DNA from 2 places in the Streptomyces sp. NPDC006134 genome. Region 2 is predicted to be linked to the other one. Evidence: riboswitches for the same ligand, from Rfam matches in the RefSeq annotation. Region 2 holds a riboswitch; the other holds the start of a gene.
What was found. Region 2 has a riboswitch for glycine ahead of gcvP (aminomethyl-transferring glycine dehydrogenase). Riboswitches for the same ligand answer to the same signal wherever they lie in the genome.
Positions count from the first base shown of each region.

Region 1: linked by a shared signal. The riboswitch ahead of gcvT (glycine cleavage system aminomethyltransferase GcvT) and the one ahead of gcvP (aminomethyl-transferring glycine dehydrogenase) in region 2 are both predicted to bind glycine.

Region 1 covers NZ_JBEXTV010000009.1:885-5,874, forward strand. The annotation lists gene glyA (serine hydroxymethyltransferase) at 1-466, opposite strand, end outside; gene gcvH (glycine cleavage system protein GcvH) at 482-859, opposite strand; gene gcvT (glycine cleavage system aminomethyltransferase GcvT) at 1,068-2,219, opposite strand; glycine riboswitch at 2,410-2,504, opposite strand; gene ABZ340_RS07995 (AAA family ATPase) at 2,685-3,353, shown strand; gene ABZ340_RS08000 (enhanced serine sensitivity protein SseB) at 3,645-4,439, shown strand; gene ABZ340_RS08005 (enhanced serine sensitivity protein SseB C-terminal domain-containing protein) at 4,541-4,990, shown strand, end outside.
Region 2 covers NZ_JBEXTV010000100.1:266-5,255, forward strand. The annotation lists gene gcvP (aminomethyl-transferring glycine dehydrogenase) at 1-2,774, opposite strand, end outside; glycine riboswitch at 2,951-3,046, opposite strand; gene ABZ340_RS35255 (PRC-barrel domain-containing protein) at 3,185-3,556, shown strand; gene ABZ340_RS35260 (DNA polymerase IV) at 3,569-4,990, opposite strand, start outside.

The DNA of each region.
Region 1 (4,990 bases), on a different contig from region 2:
CCATGTCGACCAGGCCGTCGTCGCCGACGTGGTAGGCGACGACGTCGTAGAGCTTGCCGGAGAAGTTGATCTTCATGCCGTGGGTCAGGTGCCCGCCGTGGGCGAGGTTCAGACCCATGATCGTGTCGCCCGGCTTGAGCAGCGCGAACATCGCCGCCGCGTTGGCCTGGGCGCCCGAGTGCGGCTGCACGTTGGCGTGCTCGGCGCCGAACAGCGCCTTGATGCGGTCGATCGCGATCTGCTCGACCACGTCGACGTGCTCGCAGCCGCCGTAGTAGCGGCGGCCCGGGTAGCCCTCGGCGTACTTGTTGGTCAGGACCGAGCCCTGCGCCTCCATGACCGCGACCGGGGCGAAGTTCTCCGAGGCGATCATCTCGAGGGTGGACTGCTGGCGGTGCAGCTCGGCGTCGACCGCGGCGGCGACGTCGGGGTCGAGCTCGTGCAGGGGCGTGTTCAGAAGCGACATGCGGTCCACGACTCCTCAGCCGGCGATGAAGGCGGTGTACTCGTCCGCGGAGAGCAGGTCGGCCGGCTCCTCCGAGACGCGCACCTTGAACAGCCAGCCGCCCTCGAAGGGCGCGGAGTTCACCAGGGACGGGTCGTTGACGACGTCCTCGTTGATCTCGGTGACCTCACCGGAGACCGGGGAGTACAGGTCGGAGACGGACTTGGTCGACTCCAGCTCGCCGCAGGTCTCGCCCGCGGACACGGTGTCGCCGACCTCGGGGAGCTGGACGAAGACGACGTCACCGAGCGCGTTGGCCGCGTGCTCCGTGATGCCGACCGTCGACACGCCGTCCTCGGCGGCCGACAGCCACTCGTGCTCCTTGCTGTAGCGCAGCTGCTGGGGGTTGCTCATGGCCTGAATTCTCCTGTACGCGGGGGAGTGGTGCTGACGGGGGGACTGCTGGAACCGCCGGTGAGCAGCGGAAACGTGCGCGGGGTCACACGCGGGGCGTGGCCGCGCCCGGTGGCTGTCCCGGCGTTGCTTCCGGCGCTTGCGGACTCGGCGCTCGGGATCCGGTGCCGCTTCCGGCGCTTGCGGATCCGGTGCTTGGGGTCCGGTGCTACTTCTGGCGCTTGTAGAACGGCAGTGCCACGACCTCGTACGGCTCGTGGGTGCCCCGGATGTCCACGCCGACGCCGGGCGTGCCCGGTGCCGCGTGCGCCGCGTCGACGTACGCCATCGCGATCGGCTTGCCCAGGGTGGGCGAGGGGGCGCCGGAGGTGACCTCGCCGATCACCTCGCCGCCGGCGACGACCGCGTACCCGGCGCGCGGCACCCGGCGGCCCTGGGCGACCAGGCCGACCAGGACGCGCGGCGGGTTCTGCTCGGCCCGCTCGGCGGCCCGGAGCAGGGCCTCGCGCCCGACGAAGTCGGCCTCCTTGTCGAACTTCACCACCCGGCCGAGCCCGGCGTCGAACGGCGTCAGCTCCGTGGTCAGCTCGTGCCCGTACAGCGGCATGCCCGCCTCCAGGCGCAGCGTGTCCCGGCAGGACAGGCCGCACGGGACCAGGCCCACGCCCTCGCCCGCCGCGGTCAGCGCCTGCCACAGCTCCACGGCGTGCTCCGGCTTCACGAACAGCTCGAAGCCGTCCTCGCCGGTGTAGCCGGTGCGCGCGATCAGCGCCGGGACGCCCGCGACCGTGCCGGGCAGACCGGCGTAGTACTTCAGCCCGTCCAGGTCGGCGTCGGTGAGGCTCTTGAGGATGCCCGGGGACTCGGGACCCTGTACGGCGATCAGCGCGTAGGCGTCGCGGTCGTCGCGCACCTCGGCGTCGAAGCCGGCGGCGCGCTCGGTGAGGGCGTCCAGCACCACCTGGGCGTTGGATGCGTTGGCGACCACCATGTACTCGGTCTCGGCCAGCCGGTAGACGATCAGGTCGTCCAGGATGCCGCCGTCCTCGCGGCAGATCATGGTGTAGCGGGCGCGGCCCGGCCGGACGGCCCCGATGTTGCCGACCAGGGCGTGGTCCAGCAGCGCGGCGGCCTGCGGGCCGGTCACCGTGATCTCACCCATGTGCGACAGGTCGAAGAGACCGGCCCGGGTGCGCACGGCCTGGTGCTCGTCGCGCTCGGAGCCGTAGCGCAGGGGCATGTCCCAGCCGGCGAAGTCGGTCATCGTCGCGCCCAGCGCGCGGTGGACGGCGTCGAGCGCGGTGCGGCGCAGCGGGGACGCAGGGGTCACAGCGGATTCAGGGGATTCGGTACTGCTCATCGGACGGTCGTCTCCCAGGGCGATGGGGTCCCCTCGCGCGAGCGCAGCCGAGCGTAGGGGAGGGCGAGGAAGGTCCTCCCCATCTGTCATCGGAACCTGAGAGGTTCGCCATGACACCCGCGCGGGGCGGCGACCATGGCTTGCACCTTGGGTGGGGCCACTGGGACAGCGGCCCGCTTTTCAGATGTGCCTCGCCCGCGCGGTAACGGGGCCTGAGAGATTCAAGGGAGGGACTTGCTCCTTCGGCGCCCCAGCGGTGGCTGGGAACTCTCCCGCGCGGATTCAAACGGCCGGTATGCAGTTGGCGCGCTCATCATTGCACGCCTCGCCCGATCACGGCAGGCCGCGATCTGTGACCGGCCTGTGGCAGGACGCGCACGAAAAAGGCAGACAGCCGGGATTACCTTCTCTTTACACTCGACGGGGATGGGAACTCGTGAACCGCCCCAGGGGAGGACGATCACGGTGAACAGGACCACGGCGTTGGCCACGACCTCGGGCCTCGCACTGCCCGAGCAGCCCTCCACCCCGGCCCGGGAGGCGTGCGGACCGCTGCCCGCGCCCATGGTCCGCGACCTGCGCGACCGGGCCGGCCGCAGCCCGCACGCCCTGCTCTTCGGGCCCCGCGACCTCGTCGTGGTCACCGGCCTGCCCGGCAGCGGCAAGTCCACGCTGATGCGCCGCACCGTGCGCGGCCGGCGCGTGGACTCCCAGGACACCCGCGACCGCTGGGACCGCCGGATGCCGCACTTCCTGCCGTACGCGGTCTACCGCCCCCTGGTCCGCCTCTCCCACTACGCCGGGCTGCGCCGCGCGCTGCGCTCCGGCGAGGGGGTGGTCGTGCACGACTGCGGCACCCAGGCGTGGGTGCGCGCCTGGCTGGCCCGCGAGGCGCGGCGCCGGGGCGGCACGCTGCACCTGCTGCTGCTCGACGTCAGCCCCGAGGAGGCGCTGGCCGGGCAGCGCGACCGGGGCCGCGGGGTCTCCCGCTACGCCTTCCGCCGCCACCGCGCGGCCAACGCCCGCCTGCTGCGCGCCGCGCAGCGGGGCGCCCTGCCCCTCGGCTGCGTCTCGGCGGTCCTGCTGGACCGGGCGGCGGCCGACGCCCTCCACCGGATCGGCTTCACGGGCTGACCGGGCCGGGCGGACCGGGGTCGGCTGATCGGGCCGGGGGGACTGAGGTCGGCTGATCGGGCCGTGCGGGACTGATCGGGCCGTGCGGGACCAGGGCCGGCTGACCGGGTTCGACGAGCCGAGTCCGGCTGACCGGGTTCGACGAGCCGGGTTTGACGAGCCGGGTTCGCCCGCCGTCCGCCGCCCGCCGTCCGCCGGTGCGTCCGGTGCGTCCGGTGAGCCCGGCGCGTACGGCCGTACGGGTTAGCCTTTTCAGCCACAGCAGTGGCTTCGGAAGCAGGCGGTAGGCAGATGGACTTCCCGGCGGGTTTCTCCGCGGACTTCCCGGCGCAGGCGCACCCCCGTTCGCACGGCGGGTGGCCCGGCAACGAGCTGGAGGAGGTGCTGTCGGCCGCGCTCGGTGCCGGGCCGTCGGCGGGCGGGCGGATCGTCGAGGTGCTCGGCCGCAGCTTCCTGTGGGTGCCGCTCCCCAACGGCGGCGGCCCGCACAGCGGCCCCCTCGACCTGCCCGCGCTGGAGATCGACGGCCAGGCGTACGTCCCGGTCTTCAGCTCCGAGGAGCAGCTCCGCCAGGTCGCCGGCGCGCAGATGGCGTACACCATCGCCCCCGCCGTGGAGTTCGCCCGCGGGCTGCCGCCGCAGGTCGGCATCGCCGTCAACCCGGACGGCGTGGTCGGCGTCCCGCTGCCGCCGCCCGCCGTGGCCGAGCTGTGCCGGGCCGGGCGGACCCCGCTGGACGGGGAGGCGAGCGGCGGCCGGGTCCGCCTCTTCGAGCCCGACTGGCAGGACGACCCGGTCGACTTCCTCGCCGCGGCCCGCGCCGAGTTCGACGCCACCGGCGTCGTCCGCACCGCCCGCCGCTGCCTGGCCGCCATCGAGACCGACGACCCGGTGATGTTCGTCGGCGTCGAGCTGTCCCACTGGGAGGGCGACGCGCGCGCGGTCCCGCTGGAAGCCCTCGGGCGGGCCCTGGGCAGGGTGCCGGTGACCTGGCCGGTCAACCTGGTGCTGCTGGAGGCGGCCCAGGATCCCGTGTGCGACTGGATGCGGGAGAAGGTCCGGCCGTTCTACCAGAGGGACCTGTGACCGGCCGCCCGGCGGAGCCGTGCGCGCGACGGTCCTCCCTCCCGACCGCATAACCTGGTTTCATAGCGCGGTCGGGTGTTGCACGAAGGGGCGGTAGAAGAGTGAGCGCGAGCGGCACGGCCGCGGCCGGGCAGGTCGAGCACATGCTGCGCCAGGTGACGCCCGGGCGCTACGACGCCTACGAGGCGCTGCTGCGCGCGCTCGCGACCCCCGGCTCCGGCCAGGTCTGGATGCTGCTGTGGCACGGCCAGGCCGGTTCCCCCGACGCCCAGTACGGGAGCATGCAGGTCGACGGCCACGGCTACGCGCCCTGCGTCACCTCCGCCCAGGAGCTGTCGGCCAGCGGCTGGAACCGGTCGTACGAGGTGGCCGACGGCCTGGAAGTGGCCCGCGCCCTCTACCCGGACCACTACGGCCTCTGGCTCAACCCGCACGCCCCCGGCGGCGGGGTCGGCATCCCCTGGCTGGACCTGCGCCGGATCGCCACCGGCCTGGACCGGCAGCCCGCCGGACCGCTGCGGCTGTCCGAACCGGCCATCGAGATCCCGCAG
Region 2 (4,990 bases):
CCCGGGAAGACGGCCTCCTCACGGCTGTACGGGTGCTCCCACGCCCCGCCCAGCGCGGCGGCCGTGTGCGGCGCGCCCCGCAGCGGGTTGTCGTCCGCGGGCCACTCGCCGGAGCCCACCTTCTCGATCTCCGCGCGAATGGCGATCATCGCCTCGCAGAACCGGTCCAGCTCGGCCAGGTCCTCCGACTCGGTCGGCTCGATCATCAGCGTGCCGGCCACCGGGAACGACATCGTCGGCGCGTGGAAGCCGTAGTCGATCAGCCGCTTGGCGACGTCGTCCACGGTCACGCCGGTCGCCTTGGTCAGCGGGCGCAGGTCGATGATGCACTCGTGCGCGACCAGCCCGCCGGGGCCGGTGTACAGCACCGGGTAGTGCGGCTCCAGCCGCTTGGCGACGTAGTTGGCGGACAGCACGGCCACCTGCGTGGCCCGCTTGAGGCCCTCGCCGCCCATGAGCCGGACGTACGCCCACGAGATCGGCAGGATGCCCGCCGAGCCCCACGGCGCGGCCGAGATCGGGCCCACGCCGGTCGCCGGGCCGGCCGCGGGCTGCAGCGGGTGGTTGGGCAGGTACGGCGCCAGGTGCGACCGTACGGCCACCGGGCCGACGCCGGGACCGCCGCCGCCGTGCGGGATGCAGAACGTCTTGTGCAGGTTCAGGTGGGAGACGTCGCCGCCGAAGTGGCCCGGCTTGGCGAGGCCCACCAGCGCGTTGAGGTTGGCGCCGTCGACGTACACCTGGCCGCCCGCCTCGTGCACCTGCGCGCAGATGTCGGCGACGTGCTCCTCGAACACACCGTGCGTCGACGGGTACGTGATCATCAGCACCGCCAGCTCGTCGCGGTGCTGCTCGATCTTGGCCCGCAGGTCCTCGACGTCGATCTCGCCGTCCTCGGCGGTCTTGACGACGACGACCTTCATGCCGGCCATGACCGCGCTCGCGGCGTTGGTGCCGTGCGCGGAGGACGGGATCAGGCACACCGTCCGCCGCTCGTCGCCGTTGGCGCGGTGGTAGCCGCGTACGGCGAGCAGGCCGGCCAGCTCGCCCTGCGACCCGGCGTTCGGCTGGAGCGAGACCTTGTCGTACCCGGTGACCTCGGCGAGCCGCTCCTCCAGCTCACGGATGAGCGTCAGGTAGCCCTGCGCCTGCTCGGCGGGGGCGAACGGGTGCAGCTGCCCGAACTCCGGCCAGGTGACCGGCTCCATCTCCGTCGTCGCGTTGAGCTTCATGGTGCAGGAGCCCAGCGGGATCATGCCGCGGTCCAGCGCGTAGTCCCGGTCGGCGAGGCGGCGCAGGTAGCGCAGCATCGCGGTCTCGGAGCGGTGCTGGTGGAAGACGGGGTGGGTCAGGTAGTCGTCGGTGCGCAGCAGCGCCTCGGGCAGCGCGTCCCCGGCCGTCGCGTCCAGCGCCTCGATGTCGCCCTCGACGCCGAACGCGTTCCACACGGCGCCGATCTGCGCGCGCCCGGTCGTCTCGTCGCAGGCGGCCGAGACGTGGTCGGCGTCGACGAGGCGCAGGTTCACACCGTTCTCGCGCGCGGCGGCGACGACCTCGGCGGCCCGGCCCGGCACCCGCGCGGTGACCGTGTCGAAGTAGCTGCCGTGGACGACCTCCACCCCGCCGTTCGCCAGCCCGGCCGCGAGGATCGCGGCGTAGCGGTGCGTGCGCCGCGCGATGCCCTTCAGGCCGTCCGGCCCGTGGTAGACGGCGTACATGCCGGCCATGACGGCGAGCAGCACCTGCGCGGTGCAGATGTTGCTGGTCGCCTTCTCCCGGCGGATGTGCTGCTCACGCGTCTGCAGCGCGAGGCGGTAGGCCTTGTTCCCGTCCGCGTCCACGGACACGCCCACGAGTCGCCCGGGCAGGCTGCGCGCCATCTTCTCCTGGACGGCCATGTAGCCGGCGTGCGGCCCGCCGAAGCCCATCGGCACGCCGAAGCGCTGCGTCGTGCCGACCGCGATGTCCGCGCCGAGCTCGCCGGGGGACTTCAGCAGGGTCAGCGCGAGCAGGTCGGCGGCGACGGTGACGAGCGCGCCGAGCTCGTGCGCCTGGTCGATGACCGGCTTGATGTCGCGTACGGCACCGGAGGCGCCCGGGTACTGGATCAGGACGCCGTTGATCTCCCGCTCGGCGACCTCCGCCGGGATGCCCTCGCTCAGGTCGGCGACGACGACCTCGACGCCGGTCGGCTCCGCGCGGGTCTGCACCACGGCGATGGTCTGCGGCAGCGCGTCCGCGTCGACCAGGAACAGGCCCTTCTTGTTCTTGCCCATGCGCCGGGACAGCGCCATCGCCTCGGCGGCGGCGGTGCCCTCGTCCAGCAGCGACGCGCCGGAGGTCGGCAGGCCGGTCAGGTCGGCGACCATCGTCTGGAAGTTCAGCAGGGCCTCCAGGCGGCCCTGGGAGATCTCCGGCTGGTACGGCGTGTAGGCGGTGTACCAGGCGGGGTTCTCCATGACGTTGCGCAGGATGACCGGCGGGGTGAAGGTGCCGTAGTAGCCCAGCCCGATCATCGAGTCGAGGACCTGGTTGCGGTCGGCCAGGGAGCGCAGCTCGGCCAGCACCTCGGCCTCGGTGCGCGCGCCCGGCAGCTCCAGCGCGTCGTGGTTCTTGATCACATCCGGCACCGCGGCGGCCGTCAGCTCGTCGAGCGAGCCGTAGCCGACCTGCGCGAGCATCTTGGCCCGGGCCTCGTGGTCGGGGCCGATGTGGCGCTGCTCGAAGGGGATTCCCTGTTCGAGTTCGGAGAGCGGAATGCGAGGGGCGGTCATTGCGGAGGCCTCCTGGTCTGACGCGACCTGCGAGGGGCACCACGGCGCGGGTACCCGTACGGCCTCCCCCTCTGTCATCTCGACCTGAGAGCTTCACCGGGCCACCCGAGGGCTCCCGGCTTTCACCGTCGGTGAGGGCGGACGCCGCCGGCACCCGCCCTGCTTTCCAGAGTGACCTCGTCCGTGCGGTACAGGGGCCTGAGAGATTCCGGGGAGGATTTGCTCCTTCGGCGCCTCCGATGAAGCCTGGAGGACTCTCCCGCACGGGGTCAGCAGCCATTCGTCAGCCTACCAGCGAGGTCAACGCCCGGACGTTCGAGTGGCCGCCTTCACGATTGTGCTCTTTTGTAGTGCTTACGGATGATTCACCCGATGATTCACCGGATGAATGGCGACCAAGTGGAGGGCCCGTGCGCACCGACATCGATCCGCGCAACCTGATCGGCCGCAAGGCGTTCGACCGCGACGGCAACAAGATCGGCACCGTCGACGAGGTCTACCTCGACGACGCCACCGGCCTGCCCGAGTGGGCGGCCATACGCACCGGCCTGTTCAGCAGGGACGCCTTCGTGCCCCTGGAGCCCAGCGAACTGGTCGACGGCACCCTGCGCGTGCCGTTCGACCGGGCCCTGATCAAGGAGGCCCCCGACTTCGGCGTGGGCCGCCACCTCTCGCCGGAGCAGGAACTCCAGCTCTACCACCACTACGGCCTCGACGTGGCCCCTCCGCCCACGCTCCCCGACCGCGACTTCGGCAGGCTGGCGGGCTCGGAGGAGACCTGACGGACCCGCCCCTCAGCCCGCCGCCTCCCGGCCGACGGCCCCGGGTCTTCGCACCACCTCCGACCCCGACGGCCCGGACGGCCCGGACGGCATGGACGGCATGGACGGCATGGACGGCGTGGACGACCCAGACGACACGGACGACACCAGCGGCAGCGGATCCGCCGGCTCCAGGTCCGGGTCCTCGACCCGGAAGGTCCGCACCCGCCCGGGCCCGGATCCGGGCGTCTCGAACCGCACGGTGACCCGCCCGAGCCCGCTGCCCTGCACCCACCCGTGCCCGTACACCGTGTGCCGCACGTCGTGCCCGGCGGGCCAGCGGCGCTCGGCGCCCGGCGCCTGCCGTTCCTCGGCCGGCCGCTCCTCCCGCTCGGGCTCCTCGTCCGGCAGCTCCACCCGCTCCCCCGCCGCCTGCGCGAACAGGTCCTCCTGCGTGTAGTCGGCGAGCCCGCTGACGCCCACCCCGAGCAGCCGTACGCCGCCCGTGGTGTCCACCGAGTCCAGCAGCCGCGCCGCCGCCTCCCGCACCACCGCCGGATCGTCGGTCGGCCCACGCAGCGTCTCGGAGCGGGTCAGCGTGGAGAAGTCGTACCGCCGCACCTTCAGCACGATGGTCCGCCCGGACAACCCGGCCGCGCGCAGCCGCCGCACGCACCGGTCGGCCAGCCGCTGCACCTCCAGGCCGACCCGCACCCGGTCGTGGATGTCCACGTCGTAGGTGTCCTCGACCGACACCGACTTGGCCTCACGCTCGGCCACCACGGGCCTCTCGTCCCGCGCCAGCGCCATCGCGTACAGGGCGTGCCCGTGGGCCTTGCCGAGCAGCCGGACGAGCTCGTCCTCGCCCGCCTCGGCGAGCTCGTCGACCGTCGTGATCCCGGCCCGCCGCAGGTGATCGCCGGTCGCCGGGCCCACCCCGGGCAGCGTCCGCACGGACAGGGGCCCGAGCAACGCCCGCTCGGAGCCCGGCTCGATCAGCACCAGCCCGTCGGGCTTGGCCTGCTCGGAGGCGATCTTGGCGAGCATCTTGGAGGCCGCGAGCCCGACCGAGCCGGTGAGCCCGGTGACGGCCCGGATGTCCGCACGCAGTCTCTCCCCCACCGCCCGCGCCGACTCCGCGTCCCAAGCCGCCTTGTCGGCCTCCAGATCCACGAACGCCTCGTCCAGGCTCAATGGCTCCACGAGCGGCGACAGGGCCCGCAGCAGTTCCATGACCTGCTCGCTGATCGACCGGTAGAGCCCGAACCGCGGGACGAGGTACGCGGCGTTCGGCGCGAGCCTCCGCGCCTGCGCCATGGGCATCGCCGAGCGGACCCCGAAGACGCGCGCCTCGTACGACGCGGTGGCGACCACACCCCTGGGCCCGAGCCCGCCCACGACGACGGCCTTCCCGCGCAGGCTCGGTTTCGACGCCTGCTCGACCGAGGCGTAGAA